Regions from separate parts of the Cellvibrio sp. GW822-FHT04B05 genome, predicted to be linked through region 4. Evidence: predicted binding sites of a transcription regulator. Region 4 holds the regulator's gene; each other region holds the start of a gene.
What was found. The regulator PhoB, encoded in region 4, activates phosphate uptake and scavenging genes when phosphate is short. The targets are predictions, from matches to a motif close to TGTCATAAANNTGTAACA.
Positions count from the first base shown of each region.

Region 1 (3,216 bases), on a different contig from region 4:
TGCGGCAAATAGAAGAATAAACGCCGTGCGAGCGGATAGTCTTCTGTGCTCACGGTAAAATGCGTAGGCAAAATAGCTTTGGAATCGTTGGTGTTGGAGATCGCCACTAATTTTGCGCGCCGCACATAAGGCAAGCCGATAAAACCTACAGCGCCCTCATCTTTTGCCACTGTATCGGAAAGCTCGGTACTGGATTCAAAGCGCTTGGCATTAGCTGCAAGCGATACTTTGGCAGGGTCCAACACCATGCTTTTAAACGAATCCCAGGTACCGGAATTTTCATCGCGGGCATACAAGGTGATCGGTAAATTCTTACCACCAAGTTGCGACCAGTTATTCACCTCACCGGAGAATATTTTTACCAATTGTGGAATCGATAAATTGGTCAGCGGATTATTCGTATTGATGATAATTGCCAATCCATCCAAACCGATAATGTGTTCACTACCAGCCTCGCTCAGATCACCACTGGATTCCAGCAGCAGCTCGCGCTCCTGCTCTTTCACCTTACGTGACGACATGCCCAATTCTGCTCTTCCCTGATGCAAATCAGTAAATGCAGTACTTGAACCGTGTGCGTGGATCTCAACAAATTCGATGCGTCCATTCAGCTCGGCACTCACTGTTTTCTCTACCGGATTTTTACCCTGTTCAGTTTTAATATTGGCCGCCCCACGCGCCATAAAATAGGATTCAACCAACCGCGGCGCTAATTTTTCGCCCAGGGTATTGGAACCGTGGACACGGAATAACGGCTTGCTCGCACGCGTGACCGGGCTGCCGGGAATATACGCTGGTTGCTGTACCGCTGATTTAATCTGTGCACCGGTCACTGCCTCAAGCACAAACACTTCACCCGCATTCAAGGGCAAAAATGAACGCAGCAGATAGCCACAAAGCACCAATAATAATGAACAGGAGATTGCTGAAATTACATTTAACCGAATACCCGCACGACTTTTTTTCTTTGGCTTAAATTCATCGCCCGTATGAGTCGCCGTGACGATATTATCTTCCATCTGACGCACATCCCATACCAACTGGGTGAGCTCTTCATTATTTACACTCAGGGCTTTTTCCAATAACTCCGCGCGGTATTCTTCATCCTTTAAAACCATATTTAACGGAATGTGCATTTTTAAATGGGCTTCGCACAAGCGTTTTAAATTCCATAATTTATCAACCAACGCCACGTTGTAATGCATATGTTTATGGGATTTGGGGGACATAAAGGCTCTCTGCTAAACGCTAAAACCGAATTGGTGGATCGCTGATTTGCTACCCACCAATCAATGAAGGCAAGGACTATATGACGGCTTTGTGACAGCAGAATGACACACAGTGAAGGATGCTATGCGAGAGGGAGAATGGAAAAAGGCAGAAAAAAATCGGCGCCCGCAGGCGCCGATGATGCAGTTATTTCATCAGCTTTTTCAAATGGGATCTGATGCGGTAGCCATCAATGCATAACCTTTTCATTATTTTTGGTTGAGGGTAAACGCTTTGAGAAAAAACCGTCAGTCGATCAACCCACGGGAGATTTTGTCCGCCGCTTGCAGCAAGCGCTCCAATACACGCTCAGTGCTGATCGCTTGGGATTTGATATGGATAAACGGAATGATCAGCACTGCTGATGCACCATGCACACCGATGATCGGTACGCAAAAATCCGTCACGCCATCAACGAAATCACTGGCGAGCTGGATGTAGCCCAGATCAACCCCTTTGCGCGCCTTGGCGAGGAAACGCTCGATGCGTTCCAGATCCACAGTTGCGGATAGCAGCGGCAGCCAACCAGCTTGTACATCAGGCGTCGCAAAACCGTAGAGCAGCGCGCCGGAGTTGGTGTCGATCAAGCGGCGGCGGTAGCCAACACGGACCGAGAACCCGAGATCCATCGGACTTTCAAGCCGTGCAACCACCACGATCTGATCACCTGAGGGCACAACCAAATGGCAGGATTGGCCCAGCTCGCGGGTCAATTCCTTCATCACCGGCAGTGCAACTTCCAGCAGGGTTTTGGCGGTGCCCTGTGAAATGCCAAGGGTGAAAAGTTTATTGGTAAGCATATAGCCATCGCGACCATCGGGCATCTGGGTGATAAAGCCGCGATATTCGAGGGCGAGCACCATACGGAACAGTTCGCTCACGGAACGCCCGAGCGCCGCGGCCATTTGCGAAGTGGTCATGGGGGATGAGTTGCGCGCGAGCAGTTCAAGAATATCCAGCCCTTTTTCTAACGCAGGGGCACGGTATTTACGTTCTGCGTCGTCGCCGGTTTCCAGCAGGGCATTGTCGAGTTCTTTCGTCATAATAGAAGTCATAGTGTCTTTTCTCGTTATTAGTGATCGCCATTCCATTGTCGATTTATATAGCCTTGCAGATGTAGCGGTACATCCCTGGGGCTAAACTTTATCCAAGTCACGGCCGGATTCTACGCATACAAATCTGCGCAAGGCGTTCCACTTTACGTAATTCGATAAAAACGTAAACTTGTACCTATAAAAATGTTTTCATTTTTGGTCACCCCGCATTCACTAAATGCATGATCAATAAGATTAAGCCAGTTTTTATCGGTAACAAGCTGCTTGTTTGGCGCCACGCTAATGACAGGCCAATCGCTGCCCCACATCAGTGGAAGTAGTACATACTGACAACCTCGATTCGCCGGGTTTGAATGTGATGCGCGACATAAAAAATATCGATCTGAATTTATTGAAAGCACTGGATGCCCTGCTGGATGAACGCAGTGTCACGCGCGCCGCAGAGCGGCTGTCGCTCACGCAACCGGCGATGAGCGGCATGCTGACGCGTTTGCGTGAAAGTTTTAACGATCCGCTGTTTGTACGTTCACAACGCGGCGTTGTTCCCACCCAGCGCGCACTGGAACTGGCGACACCAGTCAAGCAAGTATTGGCGGACATCGCCGTACTGCTCACCCCTGCCGAGTTTGATCCGCTCACTGCAACAATGACCTTATCCATCGCGGCAACCGATTATGCGTTGCAAGCCGTGACGGTGCCTTTTGTACTGGAACTCAAAAAGCGCGCGCCGAATATTCGCGTGGCTTTGTTGCCCATCGAAAACCAGCATTTGCACACGCAACTTGAGCGCGGCGATATCGAATTGGTTTTACTGAGTCCGCTTAACAGCCCGCCCGATCTGCATGCACGCCGTTTGTTCGACGAAGAATATGTGTGCGTGATGCGCGACGGA
Region 1 is NZ_JBXAMU010000001.1:486,324-489,539, reverse strand. Features, by position in the region: gene AC1RJL_RS01915 (substrate-binding domain-containing protein) at 1-1,229, opposite strand, end outside; gene AC1RJL_RS01910 (IclR family transcriptional regulator) at 1,518-2,324, opposite strand; gene AC1RJL_RS01905 (LysR family transcriptional regulator) at 2,635-3,216, shown strand, end outside.
Region 1: AC1RJL_RS01915 (substrate-binding domain-containing protein) is a predicted target of PhoB. The motif match lies at 1,320-1,337, and genes of this name have one in related genera.

Region 2 (3,216 bases), on a different contig from region 4:
AGGCAGCACCACACCCACCATGGTTTGCCAACGCGTTGCGCCGAGCGCGAGAGAACCTTGGGTAAGATGGCGCGGCACACTGAATACCGCATCTTCGGCAATAGAAAAAATACTCGGGATTACCGCGAAGCCCATGACGATACCTACCACCAACGCATTGCGCTGTTCGTAGTTGATGCCATTATCGGTAAACCATTGACGCATGCTGCCATCAAAAAACCAGATTTCAGCAAAAGGACTCATAGCAACGCAGGCCCAGACCGTCAAAATAATAGGTACCACCAGAATGGCCGCTTCCCATCCTTCCGGAATACGTGTGCGAATTGACTCAGGGAAGCGGCTCCAGATAAACCCGGTGATCAACATAATAACCGGCAATAAAATCAGAATACTGAAAATCGCGGGCAAGTGATTTTCCATAAAAGGTGCGAGCCACAAACCGGCAAGGAACCCGAGAATTACCGTGGGCAATGCCGCCATAATTTCAATCGCGGGCTTTACTACGCCGCGCAATTTCGGCGTCATAAAATACGCGGTATAAATTGCCCCCATGACGCCCAGCGGCACAGCAAACAGAATCGCAAAAAACGCTGCTTTCAATGTACCCAGCGAAAGTGGAACAAAACTCATTTTGGCTTCGAAGTTATCGCTACCGGAAGACGCTTGCCAAATATATTCCGGCGCTTCGCGGCCCTCGTACCAAACTTTTTCCCATAGCGAGCTGAAAGATACTTCCGGATGTTTATTCCACACATCGGCAACTGCTACTTTTTTATCAGCATCAATTAACAGTGCGCGATTGTTGATGGGAGAAATGGCAATGTTGCGGATCGGTTGTTTGCCCATCGATTTGATCAGCAGCGTACGCTCGGAGGTACCGAAATAAATGCCAATGTTGCCTTTATCATCACCAACCCAAAAACCGCGACGGGAGAATTCCGGTGCGACGGTGGTAATAGCGCCAGGCAGGGAATCGAAGTCACGCACAAATTCAACATGGTATTCATTGCTTGCATCGCGCACTAAAAACCATTGGCTAACCGCACCCTTATCGGTGCCGACTACCAGTGAGCCGGTGCCCACTAAAAATTGCAGCGTCGTAATTTTTCCTCCGCTGACTGTGACTGCTTCTTTGCGCTCTGCGGCAGCAGGATTGATAATTTTGTATAACAGGATCTGTGATGTATCAGTCGCAATCACCAGGTGCTGTGCAGTTTCATCAATTTGCATTGCGATCGCATTTGTGCCGGCGGGCAAAGGTGGCAGGGTAAATACTTCCTGCGTGAGGCTGGATTCGCCAGTAATCATGTTGGTACTACTGCTAAATACGCCGAGTACCAACCGGTTGTCCGCGGTCACTGTACCAATCAGAATACCGCCGGATGTCTCCTGAATTGCCAACACTTTCAGCGCTGCACCCTGTTCATCCAAACGGATAGGTGCTTCGCCCAATGGGTTTAACAAACCTGGAGTGATCAAACGTTTGTCTTGCGGGTAACTGAGTGAGTAGTTGGTTTTGATCACCGCCACTTCACCATTGCTGTAACCGTAAGCAATCAAACCATGATCGGCAGTACTGGTCGCCACACTGGCAAACTCGGCGTCCTCACTTTTTGGCAACCGGGCTTCAAGGATGGTTCTGCCATCGTTAACGTTAAAGAAATTCACCGCACCACTGCGCTTGAAGCTACCGCCAATTTCCTCGTAGCGTTCGAGCGTTAAAAATTCGGTATTGTCATTGGCTATCTGATGTAACTCGGCTTGATCATAGGTCTTGACCACTTCGACTGATGCACCGCGAAACAGTGGCGCCACCTCAGAGAATAAGTAAAAGAAAATCAAACCCAGAGAGAATACAACTGCCATACCCGCCGTCATAACACCGTAGCGAGAGATGGAGTCTTTGAGTTTACGAATACGACGCAAGCGGCTGCGTTGTTCGGAGGTCGGCATCAAACTGGTCGTTTGTCTTACCGATACAGTGGGTTCTGACATGGTCTACTCACTCGATTAAACTGCTGGCACGGAAATGCTAGCAAGCCATGATGACACTTTTGTTACAAAGCACCCTATTCCTGTCATCTAACTGTCACATTACAATGAACGCTTATAAAAAAACCGCCGAGCTAGTCGGCGGTTTTTGGTCACCACAGGGGTGAACTATTTTTGCAAGTCAGCCAACGCCTTGTTTGCCATGGTTGCTGGCAATGGAATGTAGCCATCGCGTACTACCGTTTCCTGACCGCGCTTGGACAGTACCAACTTGATGAATTCCAATTGCAATGCATCAAGTGGGCGATTCGGGTGCTTGTTGATATAAACGTAAAGCACACGCGCCAAAGGATAACTGCCATCCAATGCGTGGGACGCTTCTGCAGTAACAAAAGGCTGGCCATCTTTCTTCGACAAAGGAATCGCCTTTACGCCTGAAGTGATGTAACCAATACCTGAGTAACCGATACCGTTAATCGATTCAGAAACACCTTGCACCACTGACGCTGAACCTGGTTGCTCGTTGATACCAGCTTTGAAGTCACCTTTACACAAGGCTTCATCTTTAAAGTAACCGTAGGTACCTGATACAGCGTTACGGCTATACAGAGTGAAATCGCGGTTAACCCATGTGCCAGTCAAACCCAACTCACCCCAACGGGTAATGTCTTTCGGTGCACCGCATTTGCGGGTAGCCGAGAAAATCGCATCTACTTGCTGCAGGCTCAAACCTTTAATCGGGTTGTCTTTATTTACGTATACCGCGAGAACGTCGATTGCCACCGGTACAGCAGTAGGCTTGTAACCGTGTTTTGCTTCAAACGCCTGGATCTCTTCCGCTTTCATCGCACGGCTCATTGGGCCGAAGTTAGCAGTGCCTTCAGTCAACGCCGGTGGCGCAGTTGACGAACCGGCACCTTGAATTTGGATATTGACGTTAGGGTAAGATTTTTTGAAATCTTCAGCCCATAAGGTCATCAGGTTGTTCAGGGTATCTGAACCGATTGAGTTTACGTTTCCTGAAACGCCGGTAGCTACTTTGTAATCAGGTAATTTAGGATCAACAGCGGCGTGCAGCGCAGCGGCGCAAACCATAGAACCGGCGATTGCCAGTCCTTTGATAATTTTCATAGCGTTCATAGAGCGCTCCGTTAGTCATCGTGAGTAAAGAATTCTTGTCTGGTGTATGGCGAGGCGTCTTTCCTCTCCACTGATGATTACTTT
Region 2 is NZ_JBXAMU010000001.1:573,754-576,969, reverse strand. Features, by position in the region: gene AC1RJL_RS02325 (ABC transporter permease subunit) at 1-1,995, opposite strand, end outside; gene AC1RJL_RS02320 (PstS family phosphate ABC transporter substrate-binding protein) at 2,161-3,132, opposite strand.
Region 2: AC1RJL_RS02325 (ABC transporter permease subunit) is a predicted target of PhoB. The motif match lies at 2,077-2,094, and genes of this name have one in related genera.

Region 3 (3,216 bases), on a different contig from region 4:
AGATCAGCCACTATGGTCAGGTACTGGCCAATAGCGCTGCGCGACAAGCGGTGAACGCAACGTTGCAACAAGATTTGGTCAGCTTGCAGGCGATCTTGCTGGAAGTCGGCCAATATCCCAACGTAATTGGTGCGACGATCCACTCGGTGGAAAATAAATTGCTGGTGCAGAGCGGCTTTAAACCCAATCAGGAAATTCAGGGCAGACGCTATGAGTTCTCGGCACCTATCGCGTTACACAATAATGTCGCGGGTTATCTGGAAGTTACGCTGGATGTGCCGCGACACAACGAGCGCGATTACTGCTTTTTTATGCTGTGGATGGCAGCGGTGTTTTTCTCGCTGCTGGTGATTTGGTGGTCGATCCAACGCCAATGGTGGGCACAGCTAAAAGATAAATTACCCAGCACCAGTGAGATAGTCACTGCCGTGGTAGAAAAAATGCCGACAATCAATGATATCCCCGAACCTGAGCCTGAACTACCGAAAGAGGTATCGGTGCGTTTGAGCCTTGATATTGTCAACATGGGCAAGCTGTACCAGCAATTAAACAGCGAAAGTTTTGCCATCGTATTGCGCCGGTTTGAAAAACAATTGCAGGGCGTATTAAATTTATACAGCGGCCAGCGCCAGATGTTATCCGGTGAAACCCTGATTATCGATTTCACCGGCGAAGCATTTTACGAATGCAGTTTCCGCGCAGTGTGTGCAGCGCAATTATTAAATAGCCTCACCGCCAAAAGCCCGAGCCCGCGTTTGCATTTGGCAGCAGCGGTACATGAATTATCGGCACCGGTAAGTTCCAATAAATCGCTGCTGAAAGATTTTGTGGTGCAACACAACAATCATTTAAAACCGGATAAGGGCGAGATCCTGATTAGCCAGCGTTTGATTGACAACGATTTACAGGAACATCTGGATATCGTTAGTGACAGCGGAAAATTAGTGGGATTAAAAGCGCCTTATGCTTCATTGTTAGCAAAGCAGGAAGAGCAATTGGTTGGGGCGACAGTTTCTTAATTATTCTTATAGAGGATTGCGGTGCTCTATGGGAGACACGCCGTAAATACCCCCAAGCGGGACCGGCCAGCAATAAATTACTGGCGTTTCGTTGCACACATCGCCTGCGATGAAAGCGCACAACTTCACCCTTGTAGGCTCGACTGCTGCATCCATGCAGCAGACGGTCTCGCACAGGACACCGCAATCCACCGGCAAAATTTTCGCAGCAAGTGGTTTACGCTGTCACATATCTGCAACCAATCCATCACATAACCGTCATCCCACAGTCATAACCTTGCGCTATCGCCCATCGCAAGGTTATGACTACCATGCTCAATATCGAAGAATCCCTCACTAATAAATTCCCGGGCTTTACCCAACAATCGCCCATTGTCCGCAACTCCACCTTGAGCCTGTTGCGCAGGCTTACCCACGAGCGGGAAATCAATGCATTTTTGCACGAGCACGAAGGCAATCGCGGTATCGATTTTATCGATCGCATTTTTGAATATTTTAATTTCAGCTACAGCATCTCCCAACGTGAGCGTAACAATATTCCGGCGCAGGGCCGGGTAATTATTATTGCCAACCATCCAATCGGTTCACTCGATGGCTTGGCCTTGGTGCGTTTGGTAAGCGAAGTTCGCAAGGATGTCAAAATCATCGCCAACGATATGCTGATGGCTTTTGAACCACTGCATGATTTGCTGCTGCCGCTCGACAACATGACGCGCGCTGCTTACAAACAAAGTTACAAAAATATCCTGCAAGCGCTTAATAACGATGAAGCGGTGATTATTTTTCCAGCCGGCGAAGTTTCCCGCGCTAGCCCTACCGGTATTAAAGATGGTAAATGGCAAGCGGGGTTTTTGCACTTTGCGCGCAAAACCAATGCGCCGCTGTTACCGATATTTATCTCAGCCAAAAATTCCATGCTGTTCTACAGCGCCTCAATGATTTTCAAACCGCTTGCCACTGCCCTGCTCGCCCATGAAATGTTTAACAAGCGCTCGGCAGAAATTAAATTTCGCGTGGGTGAACTTATTCCACAGCATGCGCTGGAATCGGATCAGCTTGCCGACAAGGCACTGATCAAGCGCCTTAAAAAACATGTGTACAAAATCGGTAAGGGACTTTCATCCAAAAAAAATAGTCCGCCGGTTTTTGTAACGGAAAAAACCATTGCTCACCCGGAAGATCGCTCCGCACTTAAAAAAGAATTTAAAACTGCACAAGTTATCGGCAATACCCGCGATAACCACATTATCTATTTATGCGATTACAACCAGCATCCCGTTGTGCTGCGCGAAGTTGGCCGCTTGCGCGAACAGACATTCCGGTTAGTTGGTGAGGGTACCGGCAGCCGCCGCGATCTGGACAAATACGATCATTACTATCGCCATTTAGTCTTGTGGGATGAAGAAAAACTGTGCATCGCCGGCGCTTATCGCTTGGGTGAAGCACACAAACTGATGAAGAAAAAAGGCGCAGGTTCGCTCTACACCGCCGAGCTGTTTGATTTCCATTCCTCGCTCACACCCTATTTGGAGCAGGGATTGGAATTAGGTCGCAGTTTTGTGCATCCTGATTATTGGGGCAAAGCCAGCCTCGATTATTTATGGCAAGGTCTGGGCGCTTATTTGCAGCACCACCCGCAAGTACGCTATGTATTTGGACCCGTGAGCATGAGTGCGCAGTATCCAAAACCACTGCGCGATTTATTGGTGTTTTATTACGAGCGTTATTTTTTAAAAGGCCATAGTGAATTAAAAAATAGCAGCGATAGCGAAGGCACTTTTGCAGATGGAAAACATCCGTATGAAATTGATGAAGATGTATTGATCGAACTGCAACACCGGTTTGCCAGGCTCGATAGCGATCAAGGTTTTGATCTATTACAGGAAGAGTTTAAAAAACACGATTGCAAAATTCCGGTTCTATTCAAACAATATGCAGGGCTGTATGACGAAGGTGGTTACCATTTGCTCGCCTTCAGTGTGGACTCGGAATTTGGTAATTGTGTCGATGGTTTATTTATGGGCGATTTGACCAGCATGAAAGCGGCAAAACGCGCGCGTTATTTGTCATCCAAGGATCAATCCCCCGTTGGGGTAAAATCTGAAGCCGGCGAAAAATCATTCGGCTGAAACCAATAGCGCGGATTTTTTTCATCGGAAAAAGCTGGCAAATGATGATTCGGGAGCACCAGTAATCG
Region 3 is NZ_JBXAMU010000002.1:985,993-989,208, forward strand. Features, by position in the region: gene AC1RJL_RS09740 (hypothetical protein) at 1-1,019, shown strand, start outside; gene olsF (bifunctional ornithine lipid synthase OlsF) at 1,331-3,148, shown strand; gene AC1RJL_RS09750 (substrate-binding periplasmic protein) at 3,097-3,216, opposite strand, start outside.
Region 3: olsF (bifunctional ornithine lipid synthase OlsF) is a predicted target of PhoB. The motif match lies at 1,243-1,260, and genes of this name have one in related genera.

Region 4 (3,216 bases):
AAGGTTCTGCGCACCAAGAATCGCCCGCTCGCGACTGGCGCTGTCTCGGGCCGCGAAGCCATAGGCTTATTTGTTGCACTCTGCCTGATTGCCTTTACGCTGGTGCTGTTTACCGATCCGCTCACCATTAAATTGTCGGTCGGCGGGCTGCTGCTTGCGCTCTGCTATCCCTTTATGAAACGCCATACCCATCTGCCGCAAGTGGTGCTGGGCGCCGCCTTTGCCTGGGGTATACCCATGGCTTATGCCGCCGAGGCGGGCGGGTTGAACCAGCATATGTGGTTGATTTATCTCGCGGTGGTGTTGTGGACGGTGGCTTACGACACTTTTTATGCGATGGTTGACCGGGATGACGATTTGAAGATCGGAGTGAAATCCACCGCAATTTTATTTGGCGAACAGGACCGTGCCATCACTGGCATCCTGCAATTCCTGGCCCTGTACACCCTGTTCCTGGTCGGAAAACGCTTTGAACTGGGGGTTGCTTTCTACTTTGGGCTTGCTGTCGCGGCGGGCTTGTTCGTCTACCAGCAATGGCTGATCCGCTTCCGCGTACGCGAAGCCTGCTTCAAAGCCTTCCTCAATAACAACTGGGTGGGTGTGGCGATATTTGCCGGTATCGCCGTGGATTTTGCCCTACGCTAAGCAGTTGGAACGGCGCTGTTACCCATAGCGCTGCCCAATGGCCGGATTCTTTAGCAATCGCCCACATCCACTCAGGCGCTAAATTTTTACCCTGTCATAAATGTGTAACACTGAACTTATTTAATAAGCTGCAACAATAGCTTCACAAACCTGTGAAGCACCACGTGGTTTTTTCAGGCAGAACTTATATGACTGGTCGCAAAATCCTTATCGTCGATGATGAATCCGCAATCCGCGATATGCTGCGTGTGGCGCTGGAGATGGCTGAATATCAGGTCATGGAAGCGAGCAATGCCCAGGATGCGCACAGCATCATTATCGATGAAAAGCCTGACCTGATCCTGCTCGACTGGATGATGCCCGGCACCAGCGGTATCGAATTGGCGCGTCGCTTGAAGCGCGATGAAGTTACCGCCGGAACCCCGATCATCATGCTCACCGCCAAAGGTGAAGAGGACAACAAGATCCAGGGGCTGGAAGTCGGCGCCGATGATTACATCACCAAACCTTTTTCTCCCCGCGAATTGGTCGCACGCTTGAAAGCCGTATTGCGCCGCGCCGATCCGCAAATCAACTCCGCACCTATCCAGGTTCAGGGCCTGTGTCTCGACCCCGCCAGCCACCGAGTGACTATCAACAACCAATCGGTAGACATGGGGCCGACTGAATATCGCCTGCTGGAGTTTTTTCTCACTCACCAGGAAAGAGCCTATACTCGCAGCCAGTTGCTCGACCACGTGTGGGGCGGCAACGTGTATGTGGAAGAACGCACGGTCGATGTCCATATCCGCCGCCTGCGCAAAGCCCTTACGGTTGATGGCCATGAAGACCTGATCCAAACCGTACGCGGCACCGGCTATCGTTTTTCCACCCGTATTGAAGCCTGATACTGGCCAACCCGACGGGTTTAAAACTGCGAGGCTCCTCCGTTGTTAAAAGGTTTCAGCACTGAACTTCAGCGCATCCTGATTATTCTTGTGATCTGCAGCGTGATTGGTTTTTTCAGCGACCATTACTCACTGTGGATGCTACTGGGCTGTACAGCCTATATCGTCTGGATGCTGTGGCAAATGCGTCGTCTCAACCGATGGTTATTGCGACGGGAGACCGACCATCCGCCGGAAGCCAGCGGTATCTGGGGTCAGATTTTCGACAATATCTACCATCTACAACGCAACCAGCGCGCCGAAAAAGAAAACTTGCAGGCGGTCATCAAGCGTATCCAGGAAATCAGTTCTGCGTTAAAAGATGGACTGGTGATTCTTGATGCGCGCGGCCACCTGGATTTCTGGAACCCCGCGGCACACCGCATGCTTGCCCTCAATACCAAAGACCAGGGGCAGTCGGTAATCAACTTTATCCGTCACCCCAAATTCGTCAGTTATTTTGAGGAAGGCAATTACGAGGAGCCACTGGAACTGCCCTCGCCGCGCTTTCCCTCCAAACACCTGCAATTCCAGATCACTACTTTTGGCAAGCATGAGCGTTTGATCGTCGTGCGCGATGTAACCCAACTGCACAATCTGGAAAAGATGCGCCAGGATTTCGTTGCCAACGTCTCCCACGAATTGCGCACCCCATTGACGGTGATCAACGGCTATGTGGAAACCCTCGCCGACAACAATACAACGCCGAGCTGGAACAAACCCTTGCAACAGATGCAGCAACAGGCAAAGCGCATGTCGCTGTTAATTAACGATTTGCTGGTGCTCTCCAAACTCGAAACTACTGAAGCGGGTCACAACCACAAAACGATCAACATCGACCAACTACTTACCGTGGTGAAAAGCGAGGCAGAAGTCCTGAGCAAAGACAAAGCGCAGGAATTGACGCTGACCTGCGATAACACCATCAAACCTTTGTTGTTCTATGGTAACGAGAAGGAGTTGCACAGCGCCTTTTCCAACCTGGTCACTAACGCCATCAAATACACACCCGATAATGGCGTGGTAAAAGTGCGCCTCTGGCAGGATCAAAAACACTTCTATGTCGCCGTCAGCGATAATGGCCCCGGCATTGAAGCGCAACATCTTCCCCGTTTGACCGAGCGCTTTTATCGGGTCGATGCCAGCCGTAATAGTGGCACCGGTGGAACCGGTTTAGGTCTGGCAATTGTGAAACACGTGCTGATGCGTCACGACGCCGAATTAAAAATTACCAGCGAAATCGGTAAAGGCAGCACTTTTATTTGCGTGTTCCAGTTACCTCATTAAAGTGAGTCGTGTAGCCGGCACGATTCGTGACGAATATCACATTTTTTTGCCATCAAAATAATAGTCGAACTTTTTATTTCGTTTTCTACTGAAAAATTTCCGAAAATCAAACCTGCTTCTCAAACTATTACCCTCCAAACTGAAAGTCGGACTCGTAAAAACAACGTTGTCATTTTAGACTCACTCCCCATGGAATGATCTTGGCGCCAAACCAGATCAGCTTGCATGCATGGATAACAAGCGTCATCCCAAAGCGGTTTACTGAATATTGGTCAGCCGCATGTTGTTAATAAATCTAATATGTTCGGAGATGAAAAAGTGAAAAAGACAATCAAAGCATGCGGAATTTCCGCAGTAG
Region 4 is NZ_JBXAMU010000003.1:60,217-63,432, reverse strand. Features, by position in the region: gene ubiA (4-hydroxybenzoate octaprenyltransferase) at 1-645, shown strand, start outside; gene phoB (phosphate regulon transcriptional regulator PhoB) at 834-1,532, shown strand; gene phoR (phosphate regulon sensor histidine kinase PhoR) at 1,575-2,858, shown strand; gene AC1RJL_RS10290 (lytic polysaccharide monooxygenase auxiliary activity family 9 protein) at 3,177-3,216, shown strand, end outside.